DNA from 4 places in the Paracoccus sp. 22332 genome. Region 4 is predicted to be linked to each of the others. Evidence: riboswitches for the same ligand, from Rfam matches in the RefSeq annotation. Region 4 holds a riboswitch; each other region holds the start of a gene.

Evidence for each region. Region 4 has a riboswitch for cobalamin ahead of ACTJI6_RS14910 (TonB-dependent receptor plug domain-containing protein). Riboswitches for the same ligand answer to the same signal wherever they lie in the genome.
Region 1: it holds a riboswitch for cobalamin, as region 4 does, so the genes downstream of both, ACTJI6_RS12470 (ABC transporter substrate-binding protein) here and ACTJI6_RS14910 (TonB-dependent receptor plug domain-containing protein) in region 4, are expected to answer to the same signal.
Region 2: it holds a riboswitch for cobalamin, as region 4 does, so the genes downstream of both, ACTJI6_RS01400 (CbtB domain-containing protein) here and ACTJI6_RS14910 (TonB-dependent receptor plug domain-containing protein) in region 4, are expected to answer to the same signal.
Region 3: it holds a riboswitch for cobalamin, as region 4 does, so the genes downstream of both, ACTJI6_RS01465 (DUF1636 domain-containing protein) here and ACTJI6_RS14910 (TonB-dependent receptor plug domain-containing protein) in region 4, are expected to answer to the same signal.

What each region holds. Positions count from the first base shown of each region.
Region 1 covers NZ_JBQEOI010000010.1:7,898-11,784, reverse strand. The annotation lists gene ACTJI6_RS12480 (LapD/MoxY N-terminal periplasmic domain-containing protein) at 1-101, shown strand, start outside; gene ACTJI6_RS12475 (response regulator) at 98-769, shown strand; cobalamin riboswitch at 866-1,057, shown strand; gene ACTJI6_RS12470 (ABC transporter substrate-binding protein) at 1,154-2,164, shown strand; gene ACTJI6_RS12465 (FecCD family ABC transporter permease) at 2,161-3,198, shown strand; gene ACTJI6_RS12460 (ABC transporter ATP-binding protein) at 3,195-3,887, shown strand, end outside.
Region 2 covers NZ_JBQEOI010000001.1:286,306-290,192, forward strand. The annotation lists gene ACTJI6_RS01375 (hypothetical protein) at 119-277, opposite strand; gene ACTJI6_RS01380 (hypothetical protein) at 331-507, opposite strand; partial or broken gene ACTJI6_RS01385 (IS5/IS1182 family transposase) at 701-865, opposite strand; gene cobF (precorrin-6A synthase (deacetylating)) at 1,088-1,879, shown strand; gene ACTJI6_RS01395 (CbtA family protein) at 1,856-2,593, opposite strand; gene ACTJI6_RS01400 (CbtB domain-containing protein) at 2,593-2,763, opposite strand; cobalamin riboswitch at 2,796-2,978, opposite strand; gene ACTJI6_RS01405 (DUF1636 family protein) at 2,998-3,312, opposite strand; gene ACTJI6_RS01410 (cobyrinate a,c-diamide synthase) at 3,309-3,887, opposite strand, start outside.
Region 3 covers NZ_JBQEOI010000001.1:299,116-303,002, forward strand. The annotation lists gene cobN (cobaltochelatase subunit CobN) at 1-1,251, opposite strand, end outside; gene cobW (cobalamin biosynthesis protein CobW) at 1,253-2,284, opposite strand; gene ACTJI6_RS01465 (DUF1636 domain-containing protein) at 2,285-2,635, opposite strand; cobalamin riboswitch at 2,753-2,957, opposite strand; gene ACTJI6_RS01470 (HIT family protein) at 3,205-3,642, opposite strand; gene dapB (4-hydroxy-tetrahydrodipicolinate reductase) at 3,642-3,887, opposite strand, start outside.
Region 4 covers NZ_JBQEOI010000015.1:67,492-71,378, forward strand. The annotation lists gene ACTJI6_RS14910 (TonB-dependent receptor plug domain-containing protein) at 1-1,177, opposite strand, end outside; cobalamin riboswitch at 1,309-1,498, opposite strand; gene ACTJI6_RS14915 (NAD-dependent deacylase) at 1,528-2,205, opposite strand; gene ACTJI6_RS14920 (hypothetical protein) at 2,210-2,512, opposite strand; gene ACTJI6_RS14925 (heavy-metal-associated domain-containing protein) at 2,667-2,852, opposite strand; gene ACTJI6_RS14930 (HAD family hydrolase) at 2,890-3,627, shown strand; gene ACTJI6_RS14935 (DMT family transporter) at 3,620-3,887, shown strand, end outside.

The sequences.
Region 1 (3,887 bases), on a different contig from region 4:
CCGGCATCCGCGACCGCGCGCGCGCCCTGGGCGCCGCCTTCGACCCGCCCCGCCGCGTGGGCGCCGAAACCGTCACCGAACTGAGGATGCCGCACCGATGATCGAAGCCCCGCCCCGGAAACAATCCGCCAACGGCCTGAAGCGCATCGTCATCATCGACGATCACCCCGTCGTGGTCGAAGGCTGGGGTCGCATCATCCGCCAGCGCATCCCCTGCGAGATCGTCGGCGCGGCCACCGCGCTGGAAGGCTGGCGCGCCTGGCGGGCGGCGCGGCCCGACCTGATGGTCGTCGACCTGACGCTTGGCGATCACCGGATCGCGGGGATCAAGCTGATCGACCGGCTGCGGATGCTGGACCGGGATCTGCCGATCCTGGTCTTCACCATGCATCGCAGCCCGATCCTGGCCCGCCGCGCGCTTCATGCGGGGGCCAATGGCGTCATCAACAAGGATTCGCCCTCGGACGAGATCCTGACCGCCCTGACCGAGGTGCTGGCCGGCGGCAATTATGTCGAGGGCCGGCTTGCGACGCAGATCGCGCTGATGAACCTGCCCGGCCGGCGCGGCAATGCCGCCAACCTGACCGCGCGCGAGGAAGAGATCCTGGGCCTGATCGCCGAGGGCCTGTCCTATCGCGAGATCGCCGACCGGGCCTGCATCAGCTACAAGACCGTGTCCAATGTCAGCCTGGTGCTGCGCGACAAGCTGGGCGCCTCCAGCCTGGGCGAGTTGGTGGTCAAGGGGATCCGCTATTTCGACGGCGGCTGAAAGGCATCTTTGTCACCGGGTTTGGTGCCCTTCGCGGGAATCGGGACCGACCGTCCCTTTCGACCGATAGGCGATCTTGTCAGAAAACCCGCTTCGGGCTAAGGACGGTGCGTCGGTTTCCACCCGGAATTAATAGGGAATCCGGATCCGCCCCTGGGCGACAACCGGAACTGCCCCCGCAACTGTAAGCGGTAGCCTGCCCGATCATGCCACTGGACCTCGGTCCGGGAAGGCCGGGCAAGGCGATCATCCGCCAGTCAGGAGACCTGCCGACGCAGTCTGTTCAACCCGAGCGGGTCGGCTCGGCGTGACATCGTGTTGCGGGTCGTGGTCCCCGCGCCTGTGTCCATGCCTTCCGTCCCGCCGAATGCATCGGAAGGAAGCATGATGTTGAAGCTAGCCACGGCAATCGCCGTCGCCGTTGCCCTTGCGCCCATGGCGCGGGCGGGCACCGAATACCCGTTGACCCTGACCAGTTGCGGCCATCGGGTCACCATCGACAAGGCCCCCGAACGGGTGGTCAGCGTCGGCCAGAGCACGACCGAGATCCTGTATCTGCTGGGCCTTGCCGACAAGGTGGCGGGCACCGCGCTGTGGATCAACCCGGTCCTGCCCGAATTCGCCGAAACGGATGCCAAGGTCGAACGGCTGGCTGACAACGCCCCCAGCTTCGAAAGCGTCCTGGGCAAGAATCCCGATCTGGTCGTCACCGCCTATGAATGGATGATCGGGCCGCAAGGCGCCGTCGGCACGCGCGAGATGTTCGACGATTCGCGGATCCCCAGCTGGGTCATGCCCACGGAATGCGTCGGCAAGGACAACACGCAAAGCATGGACGGCGCGCGCACGGTGATGTTCGACCCCGACCTGGTCTATCAGGGCATCGCGGAACTGGCGCGGATCTTCGATGTCGAGGAGCGCGGCGCCCAGGTCATCGCCGACCTGAAGGCGCGCGAGGCCGCCGCCGTGGACAAGGCCAGGGCGCTGAACCTGCCCGACGATGTCACGGCGGTCTTCTGGTATTCCTCGGCCGATATCGAGATCGACCCCTATGTCGCGGGCGCCTATGGCGTTCCGGGCTGGATGCTGTCCACGCTTGGGGTCCGCAACATCGTCGATTCCGCCGAGGAATGGCCGACCGTCGGCTGGGAAACCATCGCCAGCGCGAACCCGTCCTTCATCGTCGCGGCCGAGATGAACCGCCGCCGCTTTCCCGCCGACGACATCGCCGTGAAGCGCGATTTCCTGACCAGCGACCCGGTCGCCAGGGAAATGGACGCCGTGAAGAACGACCGCATCGTGACGATCGAGGCCAATGCGATGGACCCCTCGGTCCGGTCGATCTACGCCCTGGAAGCCCTGGCCCAGGCGCTGGCCGGGTTCGGCCTGAAATGAGGGATCGCGCCGTGGTGCAGGGCTGGGGATGGCTTTGGCTTGCGCCCGTGATCCTGGCCGCGGCGCTGTTCTTCGGCACGGCGGTGGGCGAGACGCGGATCCCGCTGTCGGTGGTGCTGGACGTGCTGTCGGTCAAGGCCGGCCTGTCGCAGGCCGAGGTCGGCGCCGTCGATGCCGGCGTGATCTGGCATTACCGCCTGTCGCGCGCGGTCGTGGCGGCTTGCGGCGGCGCCAGCCTGGCGCTGTCGGGGCTGATCCTCCAGGCGCTGCTGCGCAACCCGCTGGCTGAACCCTATCTGCTGGGGATTTCCGCCGGTGCCTCGACCGGGGCCGTCGCGGTCTCGGTCGCGGGGATCGGGGCGGGGATGCTGTCGATGTCGGCCGGTGCCTTTGCCGGTGCGCTGACGGCCTTCGTGCTGGTGGCGGCGCTGGCGCGGGCGGCAGGCGGCGGCACCGGCACACGCGGGGCAGGGGTCATCATCCTTGCGGGCATTGCGGGGTCGCAGATGTTCAACGCGCTGACGGCGCTGATCATCGCCCGGTCCGCCAGCGCCGAGCAGGCGCGGGGCATCATGTTCTGGCTGCTGGGCAACCTGTCGGGCGTGCGCTGGCCCGACACATGGCTGGCGCTGCCGATGGCCGGGCTGGGGCTGGGCGTGGCCTTGTGGCACGCGCGGGCGCTGGACGCATTTACCTTCGGCGCGGACAGCGCCGCATCGCTGGGCATCGGCCTGCGCCGGACGCAGGCGGTGCTGATCGGCACGGCGGCCCTGGTCACGGCGATCATGGTTTCCATCGCCGGGGCCATCGGCTTCGTGGGCCTGGTGGTGCCGCATGCGATGCGGATCCTGGTCGGTCCCCGGCATGTCCGCCTCGTCCCCGCGACCGCCCTGGCGGGGGCGGTGTTCCTGGTCGTCTCGGACGTGGTGTCGCGGATCACCATTCCGGGCCAGGTTTTGCCGATCGGCGTCATCACCGCCCTGGTCGGCGCGCCCGCCTTTGCGCTGATCATGATCCGGGGGCGGCACCGATGACCCCGGTCCTGGAAGCCATCGGCCTGTCCCGCATCGTCGGCGGACGGCAGATCGTCGCCGATGTCAGCCTGCGCGTGCAGCCGGGCGAAACGCTGGGCCTGGTGGGACCGAACGGTTCGGGCAAGTCGACGCTGCTGGGGATGCTGGCCGGGCTGATCCGGCCCACCGGCGGCGAGGTTCTGCTGGAGGGGCGGCCGATGGCCCGGATGTCCCGGCGGACGGTGGCGCGCCGCCTGGCGCTTGTCGCCCAATCGGCCGAGACCGGCGACCGCATCCGGGTCCGCGACGCGGTGGAACTGGGCCGCACCCCCTGGCTCGGCCCGCTGGAACCTTGGGGCGGGCGGCACGAGGCCGCCGTCGCCGCAGCCCTTGCCGCCGTGGGCTTGGAGGCGATGGCGGATCGCGACTGGTCCTCGCTTTCCGGGGGCGAACGCCAGCGCGTCCACATCGCCCGCGCCCATGCCCAGGAGCCCCGCGTCCTGCTGCTGGACGAGCCGACCAATCACCTGGACATCCACCATCAGATCGCGATCCTCGATCTGGTCGAGGCGATGGGCATTGCCTCGGTCATCGCCCTGCACGACCTGCACCACGCCCTGCGCTGCGACCGCGTTCTGGTGATGACGGCCGGGCGCTGCGCCGCCCTGGGCCCCCCGGCCGAGGTCCTGACCCCCGCGCTGATCCGCGAC
Region 2 (3,887 bases), on a different contig from region 4:
GCCTTTTTGATTACGGAAGTTGCCTCGCGATCAGGCTGAATACCTCATAAATCATTGGAATAGATCGCAGTAGTGCCACCCGCACCCCACAGGATATCGTGGCTGCAACGTTCACACCTCAGCTAAGCAAAGCCAGAGCAGAGCCGAGGGTGACGCCCAGAACAACAATTGCGGCGCCCGCCAGCATAGTCTGCCAGACAGGTCGTTCGCGGATACGTGCGGTGTCTCTAATGATCGCGGCAATCTCGGCGCGTATCAGTGCGTCGGTTTCGCTCATGCTCGCCCCTCAACCTGGCCCATGGTTTGTAAGATCCAAGCCTCTACCGACCCTCAGTCCTCGCCCCACATATCATCCATGAGCGCCTTGTCGGCCTCGAAGGAGGCTGCAACTCTGGCGCCGAAACCAGCCTGTTCCGCCCGTTTCAGGATCTCGTGCACGCGCTTTACAAGCCCCGCTATCAACTGCGGAGAAGAGCATTGGCCTGGCTGACGGCTGTCATTGTCCATGTGGGGACCTGGATCTGACGCTTGTTCGCTTCCAAGACATAGAACTCGTTCGGCAGAATACCGGTGTGAAATTCGATGACCGGCTTTTTGTAGGCGCTGTATTGCGCGAGATTCGCAAAGGATTCGAGTGACTTGGTCCAGCCGTCATCCTGGTCAATGTAGAAGGGTAAAAAAGCATAGGCGGGCAGGCGTGCCGCAGATCGGTGACGAACTCCGCGGCATCATATCCCTTGTCGGCGCCGAGCGTCAGCCTCCGGCTCGAGCCCGGCGAATGGCGGTGGATCATATCGATCGCGGCCTGCCGCCCGGCGCGGCCCGTAGCGCGGGTGAGATCGGCTTCGACGATCAGTCCGCTGCGCAATCGGCATGTTCCTCAAACCGATGGCGGAACATGCCTCATATCCATGAGCCCAGCCCGCACAGATCATCGCATGGTCATTGTGGCGACGAGCGCATCAGGCCGTAGCGAAACGCTCTCATATCAAATTAAAAACGAAACTGTAATGGTAGGAAGGCCGCTTGACCGCCGCCGGAGCCGCGGTCAGAAGCGCCTTGCATGGTCCAGGGCGGGGCATCGGGGATGGAACTTTGGCTTATCGGCATCGGCATGGGACGGGTCGCGCATCTGACGCTTGAGGCCGTCGCGGCGATCAACCGTGCCGATCTGATCCTGATTCCCCGCAAGGGCGAGGAGAAGGCGGAACTGGCCCAGGCGCGGCGCCGGATCTGCGACGAGGTGCTGACCAATCCGCAAACGGTGCTGGCGGAATTCGACCTGCCGGTTCGGGATGCCTCGGGCGGGTATGAAGGCGGCGTGCTGGACTGGCACGAGGCGATCGCCGGTTGCTGGGAGAGGGTAATCGCGGTCCATCCCGGTGCGCTGCGGGTGGCGCTGCTGATCTGGGGGGATCCGGCTCTCTATGACAGTTCGCTGCGCATTGCGGCGCGGCTGGCGGACCGGCGGGCCATGACCGTCCATGTGGTGCCGGGGATCATGTCGCTGCAAGGGCTGACGGCGGCCCATGCGATCCCCCTGAACGAGATCGGCGCGCCCTTCCTTGTCACCACCGGGCGGCGGCTGCGCGACGAGGGCTGGCCGGCGGGCGTCGATACGCTGGTGGTGATGCTGGATGGCATGAACAGCTTCCAGACGCTGGATCCCGCCGGGGTCCGCATCTGGTGGGGCGCCTATGTCGGAATGCCGGACCAGATCGTCGAGGCAGGCCCGCTGTCCGAGGCTGGACCGCGCATCGTCGCTGCGCGGCAGGCAGCCCGCGACAGGCACGGGTGGATCATGGATATCTATCTGCTGCGGCGCGATCCCGGCGCCGGGGCGCCGGGACGGGGATCAGGCGCGGCCGCGCGACCATAGGGTGGTCGTCAGCAGGCCCAGGGCGACCCAGGCCACCAGGCCCACGCCCAGGGCGCGGCCCGCGAACTGGGCGGCAAGCTCGGGCGGGGTGGGGCCGGTCAGTTCGGCCGGGTGCGGCGCGCCGACCAGGTGGGGCAGGGCGGCCAGGACGATGGCGGGCGCCCATTCGGCCCAGGACTTGCCGAAGGCGATCAGCCACAGCGCGACAGCGGACAGGGCGACGGTGGCCAGCCACCAGATCTCGCGCTGCGTGATGTCGGCGGCGGCCATGCCGGGCAGTTCCGGGGCAAGGCCGAAGGCGGGCGCAAGCTGCACCGCGACAAAACCCGCGACGCCCCACAGCAGCCCCTGGCGCGCGGTGACGGCATGGCCGCGGTTTTCGGCCAGCGCGATGGCGGCCACCAGCAGCAGCGCATAGCCGGCATAGACCAGGATCGAGAACAGCACCGACAATCCGTCGCGGCTCAGGTCGAGGCCGCCCATGTCGGGATGGGCCGCAGCGGCGGCGCCTTCGGCGTGATCATGGTCATGGGCAGTGTCCGCCGCGTCGTGGTGATGGTGGTCACTGGGCGCCGCGAAATGGGTCAGTTCGCCGCCTTCGTAAAGTTCGGCGTGCAGCAGGACGGGCTGGACAAAGCCCAACTGCAACAGGGCGGCAATCAGCCCTGCGGCAGCACCAGCGATCAGGGCGCTGGACAAAAGACGCGACAGCATCAGTGGCAGGGAAAGCCGGTGGCGTGGCGCACGTCATGGGCGGCGTCGTGCAGCGTCTCGGACTGCGCGAGGCCGGCCGTGAAGACCAGAACCGCGCCGATGGCGGCCACGATGAAGATGTCGCGCAGCGATGTGGAAACCGCGGCCGATGCGCGGGAAAGCGTCGTCATGTCGTCCCTCCTTGCCGTCATCCCCGACGGCGGATTGCGTTTCGCGCTAGGTCGGTCTCCTGACTCGCAGGTCGCTGCCTTTCCTGCCTTCCCATGGCGCGGGGCCACAGTGGCGTGCCGGATCGGCTCTCTGCTCACAGTCGCGGGGGCGGTCGGGTTGGTGATCCCTGTTCCCATGCAGCCTTGCGGGCCGCACCTTGCACACCGCCAGACTGGCACCGCCGGGGCCGACGGTCAAGCGTCGGGAATGCGCGCCAGAACCTTGAAGCGCAGCGGACCCAGCGGGCGCGCATCGCGGATCTCTCCGCCCGGCGCGGCGTGGTAGAGATCCAGGAACCGGCGCAGCCGCTGGCCGTCGCCGCCGTCCACCGGCCCGAACAGATAGGCCATCCGCCCCGGCGCCCTGACCGCCACGGAGCCGCCGCTGCGGCAGCCGGACATGCACCCCGCCGCGCGCACCGTGCAGGCGGTCCCGCCAAGCGCGGCCCGGATCGCCGCCAGCCTGTTTGCCCCGCCGGGGCATTCGGCGCAGACGAAGACGCAGGTCATGCGGCCTGCGCGATCAGGTGGAAGAAGGTGCCGGTGACGCGGCCGCGCCGCGATCCAGTTTCCGCCACCGCCGCGCCGTCGGCATCCTCCACCTGGGCCAGGGCGGCATCCGGCTGGTCGAGGATGGCGGAATAATGGAACTCGTGCCCCCGCAGCCGCGTCCCGGCGGGCAGGCCCGGCATCGGATCCGACAGCCGCGCCAGCCGATAGCCCAGATGCATCCGCCGTTGTTGATAGCTGGTGACCAGCCCCAGCAGCCCGGCCATCGGATGGCTGGTCCCGGCCGCGTCGATCAGCGCCCGGCCCAACACCATGTAGCCGCCGCATTCACCATGCACCGGACGGGTGGCCGCAAAGCGGCGCAGCCCGTCCAGGAACCGGGCCGCGCCCGCGATCCGCCCGGCATGCAGTTCGGGATAGCCCCCCGGCAGCCAGCAGACATCCGCGTCCGGCGGCGGCTGATCGGCCAGAGGAGAGAACGTCAGCACCTCGGCCCCCTGCCGCAGCCAGCCGTCCAGAAGATGCGGATAGACAAAGGAAAACGCCTGATCCTGCGCCAACGCGATCCGCTGGCC
Region 3 (3,887 bases), on a different contig from region 4:
CTGTTCCAGCGGCGCCGCGCCCGCGTCCTGTCCCAGATCGGCCAGCATCGCCTGGGCCGAGGCGATGGCGTCCAGGCCCACCGCATGGGCCATCCGATGCGCCTTGCCGGGATAGGTGGACAGGATCAGGGCGACGCGCCGCCGCGCGGGCGGGGTCGTGGACAGCCGGTGCCAGCCCGCCACCCGGTCCACGGCGGCCGCGACCTGGGCCGGATCGGCGCGGTGCCGGGCGCGGGCGAATTGCAGGTCGGAATCCCACGCGGCGGCATCCTTGAACGAGATCGCCCCGGCGCCGATGCGACCGTCGACCTCGGGCAGGGCGATGTGCATCGCCAGGTCGGAGGGCGATACGCCGCGATCCGATCCGGCCCAGGCGCGGCGGTCGTTGGTCGCATGGATCACCTGGAAGACCGGCGCCCCGGCGGCGTCCAGCGGCGATCCCTTGTCCGAGCGCGCCGAAAAGGCGGTGGCGTTGACGATGGCGGCCGGGGCAAGGCCGGGCAGCGTGGCGCGCAGCCAGTCCGCCGCGGCCCTGTCCTTGAGGCTGGGCAGGAACAGGCCCGCGGCGCGGAAGCCCCTTGCGTCGAAAGCCGCGATCAGCGCGCCGATTCCATCGGTATCCGCCGCCGCCAGCCAGGCGCGATAGAAGGGGATCGCCACCAGGGGGCCATCGCCGCTGGGCGGACCGTCCGACGGACCCGTGCCGGGATGCCAGAACCCGAAGGGCGGCAGCGCCTTCGGCCCCGCCACCGGCCCCGCATACAGCCCTGCGGCCAGCGCAAGCTGGGCCAGCGCCGCCTGCGCCGCGACCTCTCCGCCCGCATCGCACAGCGCGGTCAGCCGCCGCAGCGTCGACGGCGGCAGGTTCGAGGCCCGGTCCAGCGCCTCGTCCGGGCGGCCGTCCGCAGGCAGAACGGCCAGGGCGATGCCGTTCCGCCGGGCCAGCCGGGACAGCTGTTCCACCCCATAGGACCACCAGGATGCCCCGCCGATCAGCCGGACCAGGATGCCCCTGGCCTGCGACAGGGTGCGCTCGATATAGGTATCGACCGACAGCGGATGCGTCAGCCCCGCAAGGTTCGCCAGCCGCAGCGAGGGCAGCGAGGTCCGCCCCCGGTGCCATCCCGCCGCGAAGGCGCCCAGGTCGCTGTCGGAAAAGGACAGCAGCACCAGATCTGCGGGCGTCTGCCCCAGATCGCGCGGCGCGGCTGCTTCCTCCAGCCCGTGGGTTTCGCGGAACAGGACGTGCATGTCAGGAAAGCGCGGCTTCGATGGCGGCGCGGTCGATGTCGCCCTTTTCGGCGATCACCACCAGCCGTCCGCGCCGGGGCCGGTCGCCCCAGGGGCGGTCGAACTGATGGCGGACACGCGGCCCCACCGCCTGCACCAGCAGCCGCAGAGGCTTGCCCGAGACCGCGACATGGCCTTTGACGCGCAGGATGTTCCGGCGGCTGGCCAACGCCTGGATCCTGTCCGCCAGCGCGTCGGGATCGGCCTGTTCCGGCAGGTCAACGACGATGGTGTCGAAATCGTCATGGTCGTGATCCTCGGCCCCGTCATGGTGCGAGGGGCGGGCGTCCAACCCGTCCTCGGCCGCGGCACCCAGGCCCAGGACCACGCGGGCGTCGATGACGCCTTCGGCCAAAGGCAGCATGGGCAGCGGCCGGGGGGCCTCGGCCTCGATCGCCGCGCGGGCGCGGGCCAGGCCGTCCGGGCCGGCCAGGTCGGGCTTGGACAGCAGCACCAGGTCGGCGCAGGCGATCTGGTCCTCGAAGACCTCGGACAGCGGCGTCTCGTGATCGGCATCCGCGCCGTCGCCCGTATCGGCATTGCCGGGCCGGGCGGGATCGGGGGCGAAGCGGCCCGCCGCCACGGCCTCGGCGTCGGCCACCGCGATCACCCCGTCGATGGTGATGCGCGAACGCAGGTCGGGCCAGTCGAAGGTCTTCAACAGCGGCTTGGGCAGCGCCAGGCCGGATGTCTCGATGACGATGTGATCGGGGCGCGGGTCCATCGCCATCAGCCGCTGGATCGATGGGATGAATTCGTCGGCCACCGTGCAGCAGATGCAGCCGTTGGTCAGTTCGACGATATTCGCCTCGGGGCAATTGGCGTCGGCGCAGTCGCGGATCAGGTCGCCATCCACGCCCACGTCGCCGAATTCGTTGACCAGGACCGCCAGCCGCCGCCCGCCGGGATGTTGCAGCAGGTGCCGGATCAGCGTGGTCTTTCCGGCCCCCAGGAATCCGGTGACGATGGTGACGGGGGTTTTCTCAAGCGACATTCAGGCCTCCTGCGGCGGGATGCGGGCGATGGTGTTCTTGCGGATGACGGGGGGGCGGTCGCGCCAGGGCACCACGCCGTCGTCGGACGCGGCATAGGCGCGGATCATGGCGATCAGGTCGTCCAAGTCGCGGTCGGGATCCAGCGCGCCCTGGACATAGGTCCAGCGTCCCGCCCCGCGCAGCACCACGGCGCAGCCGCGCGCGCAGGCGGACAGGCATTCCTGCCGCCGATGGCCGATCCCGGCGGCGGCCAGGGCGTCGGACAGGCGACGGCCGTCGCGTTCGGCCTGGGGGTCGGCCCCCGGAAGGCGGCAGGTGGTGCAGACCACCAGTTCATATGTCTCAGCCACGGCCCCTCCGGCCAGATGCCTTGTGGCGGCGGGATGGACGGGCCAAAGGGTCGTCGGCCATGGGCCAGGACCATCCGGCACAGCGACATCACCCCGGTCGCGCGCGTTTCACGGCCCCTTCCGGGGCGGGTGCTGGCAGGTCTCCCGGCTTGCGGATGTCAGGGACTGGCCCTGGCGGCTGTCCTGCCTTCCCGGCTTGGGGGCCAGTGGCGGTGGACATCCTCTCCGGTCACGGTCGCGGGGGCGGCTGCGCTTGGGCCGGGTGGCCTGGCGCATTCCCTCTTCGCCTGCCACAGGCAGGAACCAGCACCGCCAGCCAAGCCACGAACCGTCCCCCAAGTCAAGCGAGGTCGCGGCGTTCCCGTTCGGCGTTGCGCGGCCCGGCTGGTAGAGCGCCGAACCAGGACCGAAACCGGCGGCCCCCGCCACGTCCCCGGCTGGTTGCGCGGCAACAACGGCTCGATGGCCGTCCAAGCCCAAATCCTGACGCCATTCTCCGTCCCCCCATGACAAGCATGGAGCGAATCAGAAGGGTGAACGTCGATCAATATCCTGATCGGGTTCGGGGCTTAGGCCCGCAACGCCGCCTTCAGGTCGCCGGCGATCCGCGCCATCTCCTCGGGCGGCAGTTGCGGCGGGGCGGTGAAGCCCTGGGGCCCCTCGCCCAGATAGGCCAGCGAGGTCACGTCATGGACATGGTGCATCGGCACGACATGGGCGTGGGCATGGGCGACATGGATGCCGGTATAAAGCATCGACACGCGCGGGACGCCATAGAGCCGCTTCATCGCGCGGGCCAGGCCCTGCGCGCAGGTTGTGATGCGGGTCGCGAGGTCGGGGGGCAGATCCTCGAACCAGACATGATGCGCCTTGGGAATCACAAGGGTGTGGCCCGGCCGCACCGGATACAGGTCCAGGAAGGCCAGGATATGGTCGTCCTCGTGCAGGACATGGGCAGGCAGGCCGCCCGCCGCGATCCGGCAGAACAGGCAATCTTCGCTGGCCATCAGTTCAGCCCCAGCACGTCCTGCATGTCGTATTCGCCCGGCCCCTTGTCCTGGCCCCAGATCGCCGCGCGGATGGCGCCGCGTGCGAAGATCGCCCGGTCGGTCGCCAGGTGGCGCAGCACGATCCGTTCGCCTTCGCCCGCGAAGATCACGTCATGCTCGCCCACCACGTCGCCGCCGCGGATGGCGGCGAAGCCGATGGATCCCGGCGCCCGCGCGCCGGTTATCCCTTCGCGCGCCGGCGT
Region 4 (3,887 bases):
AGGTGAAGCCGCCGAAGCGCGAATGATCGTCGCGCCGAACCGATGTCGTCACGTCGATCCGGTCGCCAAGCGCCGTGGTCGTTTCCACGAAGACGCCGTTCAGGCGGGCCTCGCCATTGCCTTGGGCTTCCTCTTTTTCCGTATCGGCGCCGAACACGGCGCGCACGCCTCCACCCAGGTCGGTTGCACCCTGCCAAGACAGTTTCGTGCGCGTGCCCACAAAGGGCGTGACGGTGCCGTTAGACCAGCTTTGCCGGTCGATGCGGTAACGCGTCAGGGCGATCTCGTGATCGACGGCGCCGGTCTGGAATTGCGCGAAGCCGCGCAGGCCATAGCTTTCGCGGTCGTTGTAGTCGTCGCCCGGCGTCCCCGTCACGTCGCCGCCGAAATCGTCGAAATCGCCGGTGCTGTCTTCCCAGAAGCCATTGAAGCCGATGGTGGCGCCGCTTTCCAGCGCATAGGCGGAATAGAAGGACAGGCGCGTCGCCTCGTATCCGTCATCCTCGAAATTGCCGTCCCGTTCGTCGCGCGCGGAAAAGCCGTCGCTGCGGATATGGCTGACCTGGAAGGCCAGGTCGGCATCGGCGCGGCGCAGGGTTGCGCCATAGCTGGCGGTCAGGGTGTCGAAGCTGCCCGCCTCGATCCCGAAATGGTGGTGCAACCCGTCTTCGGTCGGGCGCAGGGATTGCAGCGACAGCACCCCCGCCACCGCGCGCGAGCCGTACAGCGCCGATTGCGCGCCGCGCAGCAGTTCGGCCCGGTTCACGGACTGGCCGATCATTCCGCCGATGTCATAAGAAGGCTGGCCCGCGGCCGGATCCGACACCTCGATGCCGTCGATCACGACGGGCAGGTATTGCGCCGGGGCGCCGCGAAGGATCAGCGATCCCGTGGTGCCCAGCGGTCCCGACTGGCGCAGCGTCACGCCCGGCAGGCGCGACAGGCTGCGGGCCAGGGGCTGGCCCGCGCGATCTGCCAGGTCATCGGCGCCCAGCACGGAAACGGAACTGCCCGACCGGGCCAGATCGGTGGCCTCGCGGTTGGCGGTCAGGGTGATGTCGTCCAGGACGATGGCGCCGGGGGCCGCGTCCTGCGCGGCGGCGGGCAGCGCCGTGGTCAGGGCCAGGGCGGCAAGCAGGGTAATGGGCAGGGCCGGGAAAATGGGTCTTGCGGTCACGAATGACATCCTTCCAGCTATCCGGCATTCGGGCCGGGGCGCGATGCGGTTCGTCCGAAAGGATTTGGCCCGTCGGACAGCGACACCACCACGACGGAAGTTTCCGTTTCCGGCGCGCCCCTCGCACGCCGTCAGGGTGATCGCGTTCGGCAGGTCTCCTGACTTGCGGGTCACGGCTTGGCCGGGCCTTCCCGGTCCTGGGGGACCAGTGGCGTTGTCCGGCCCGGCTCTCCGCTGACAGTTGCGGGGGCAGTCGCGGAATTTCACCGCGTTCCCTTTTAACCGGGCTTGGAACCCGGAACCGAGGCATCGCCGCCATAGCCCAGGGACTGGCGCGCAGGCAAGCGCAATCAGCCCAGCGAGGCCACCCAGTCGGGCACCGTGCGGCTGGCAGGCCCGGTGATCCGCCGATGGAAATCGCGGGCGTTGGCGCTGTTGTCCAGGTTCAGTTCCACGCATTCGACACCGCCGCGCCGAGCAGCCTGGGCAAACCCCGCCGCCGGATAGACATTGCCCGAGGTGCCGATGGCCGCGAACAGATCGGCGCTTTCCAGCGCGTCCCAGATGCGTTCCATGTGATAGGGCATTTCGCCGAACCAGACGATATCCGGGCGCGTGGAAGGGCGGGCGCAGGCGGGGCAGGGGTCGTCGGGGGACATGACCGGCGGCGCGGGCCAGCGATGCCCGCAGGCCGCGCACAGCGCGCCGGTCAGGCTGCCGTGCATGTGGATGACGTGCGGGCTGCCCGCGCGTTCGTGCAGGTCGTCGACATTCTGCGTGACCAGCGTCAGGTCGTGCCGCCGCGCCAGGTCGGCCAGCGCCAGATGCGCGGCATTCGGCCGCGCCCCGGCGGCGGCCGCGCGCCGCATGTTGTAGAAGCGGTGGACCAGTTCGGGATCGGCGGCAAAGCCCTCGGGCGTGGCCACGTCCTCGACCCGGTGGTTTTCCCACAGGCCGTCGCTGGCGCGGAAGGTGGCAAGCCCGCTTTCGGCGGAAATACCTGCGCCGGTCAGGACGGTGATGCGCACGGGCTTAGCGGCAGTAAGCCTCGGCCTGGGATGCGAACCGCTTGTAGCGCGCCCAGAAGGCGTTGTCCGCGTTGGATTTCGACATCCGAACTTCTTGCGCCTCGTGCGGGTCGCGGAAGAAGGACGCGGCGCGGCGCTGATCGGACCGCGACAGGGTCTGGTTCGCGACCTGCTGGATGCAGCCGCAGAGCGGCGCATTGCCGCGTGCGCGGTCGGATCGGACGCAGGCGCTGTCGATCGGGCCGGCCATGGCCAGGGGCGCGGTCATCATGATGGCCGCGGCCGCAATGACGATGCGGTTGAGCATGAACTGTCTCCTCGGTTGCCTTGTCTGCGATGGCGGGCGCCGGTTGTCCCGGTCTGGGTGCCCATCCGCCTGCAACGGTATCAGAAAGGGTCCGCCCGCTCAATCAGGCGCTGTGCCGCAGGGCTTCGCCTGCGGCGTCAAGGCGTTGCGTCGGTCAGGCGGGGCTGACCTCGTATCCGGCGTCGCGAATCGCCTGGGCGGCGCGGCCTGCGTCCAGGCCGTCCACCGCGACGGTCTTCTGCGCCAGGTCGACCGTGGCACGTCCGCCCGCCTCGGCGATGGCGGCCTCGATGGCAGCCTTGCAATGGCCGCAGGTCATGTCGGGAACGGTGAAGGTCATGGCAATCCTTTCGGGGGTTTGACAAGCTTGCGCCAGCATGATCCTGCATGACGGCGACGGCAAGACGGGGGATGCGATGATCGAGGCCATCGGACTGGATGCCGACGACACCCTGTGGGAAAACGAGACGTTTTTCCGCGTGACCGAGGGCGAATTCGTCGCCCTGCTGGGCGATCATGCTGAAGGCGCCGACATCGCCAGCCGGTTGCTGGACGTGGAACGCGCGAACCTGGCCCGCTATGGTTTCGGCATCAAGGGCTTCATGCTGTCGATGGTCCAGACCGCCATCGAACTGACCGACGGGCGTATCGACGGCCGCGCCATCGGCCGGATCCTGGAACTGGGGCAGGAGATGCTGGCCCATCCGGTCGATTTGCTGCCGGGCGTTCCGCAGGCGCTTGATGCGCTGACGGGGCGCCGGCTGATCCTGATCACCAAGGGCGACCTGATCGACCGGGAACGCAAGATCGCCGCATCCGGGCTGGCAGACCGCTTCGACGCCGTCGAGATCATTGCCGACAAGTCGCCCGAATCCTATGCCCGTGTGCTGTTTCGCGCAGGCGTCGCACCAGACCGTTTTCTGATGGCCGGCAATTCGATGAAAAGCGACGTGTTGCCGGTCGTCGAACTGGGCGGTCACGGCGTCTTCATCCCGCATGACCTGACCTGGGTCGTCGAACATGCCGAGGCGCCCGATCATCCCCGTGCCCATCGGCTGAAGACCATCGCCGACCTGCCCGCCCTGATCGACCGGCTGGAATCCCGCCATGCATAACCTGCGCGCCGCCCTGCTGATGGTCCTGGCCATGGCCGCCTTTGCCGCCGAGGACGCGTTGCTGAAGGCCCTGTCCGGCAGCATCCCCACCGGGCAGCTGCTGGCCGTGATCGGCGTTGCAGGAATGGTCGTCTTCGGCATCTGGATCGCCGTCGGACCCGAGGGGCTGCGCCTGCGCACCCTGCTGCGCCCGCAAGTGGTCATCCGCAACCTGTGCGAGGGGGTCTGCGCGGTTACCTTCGTCACCGCGTTGGCGACCG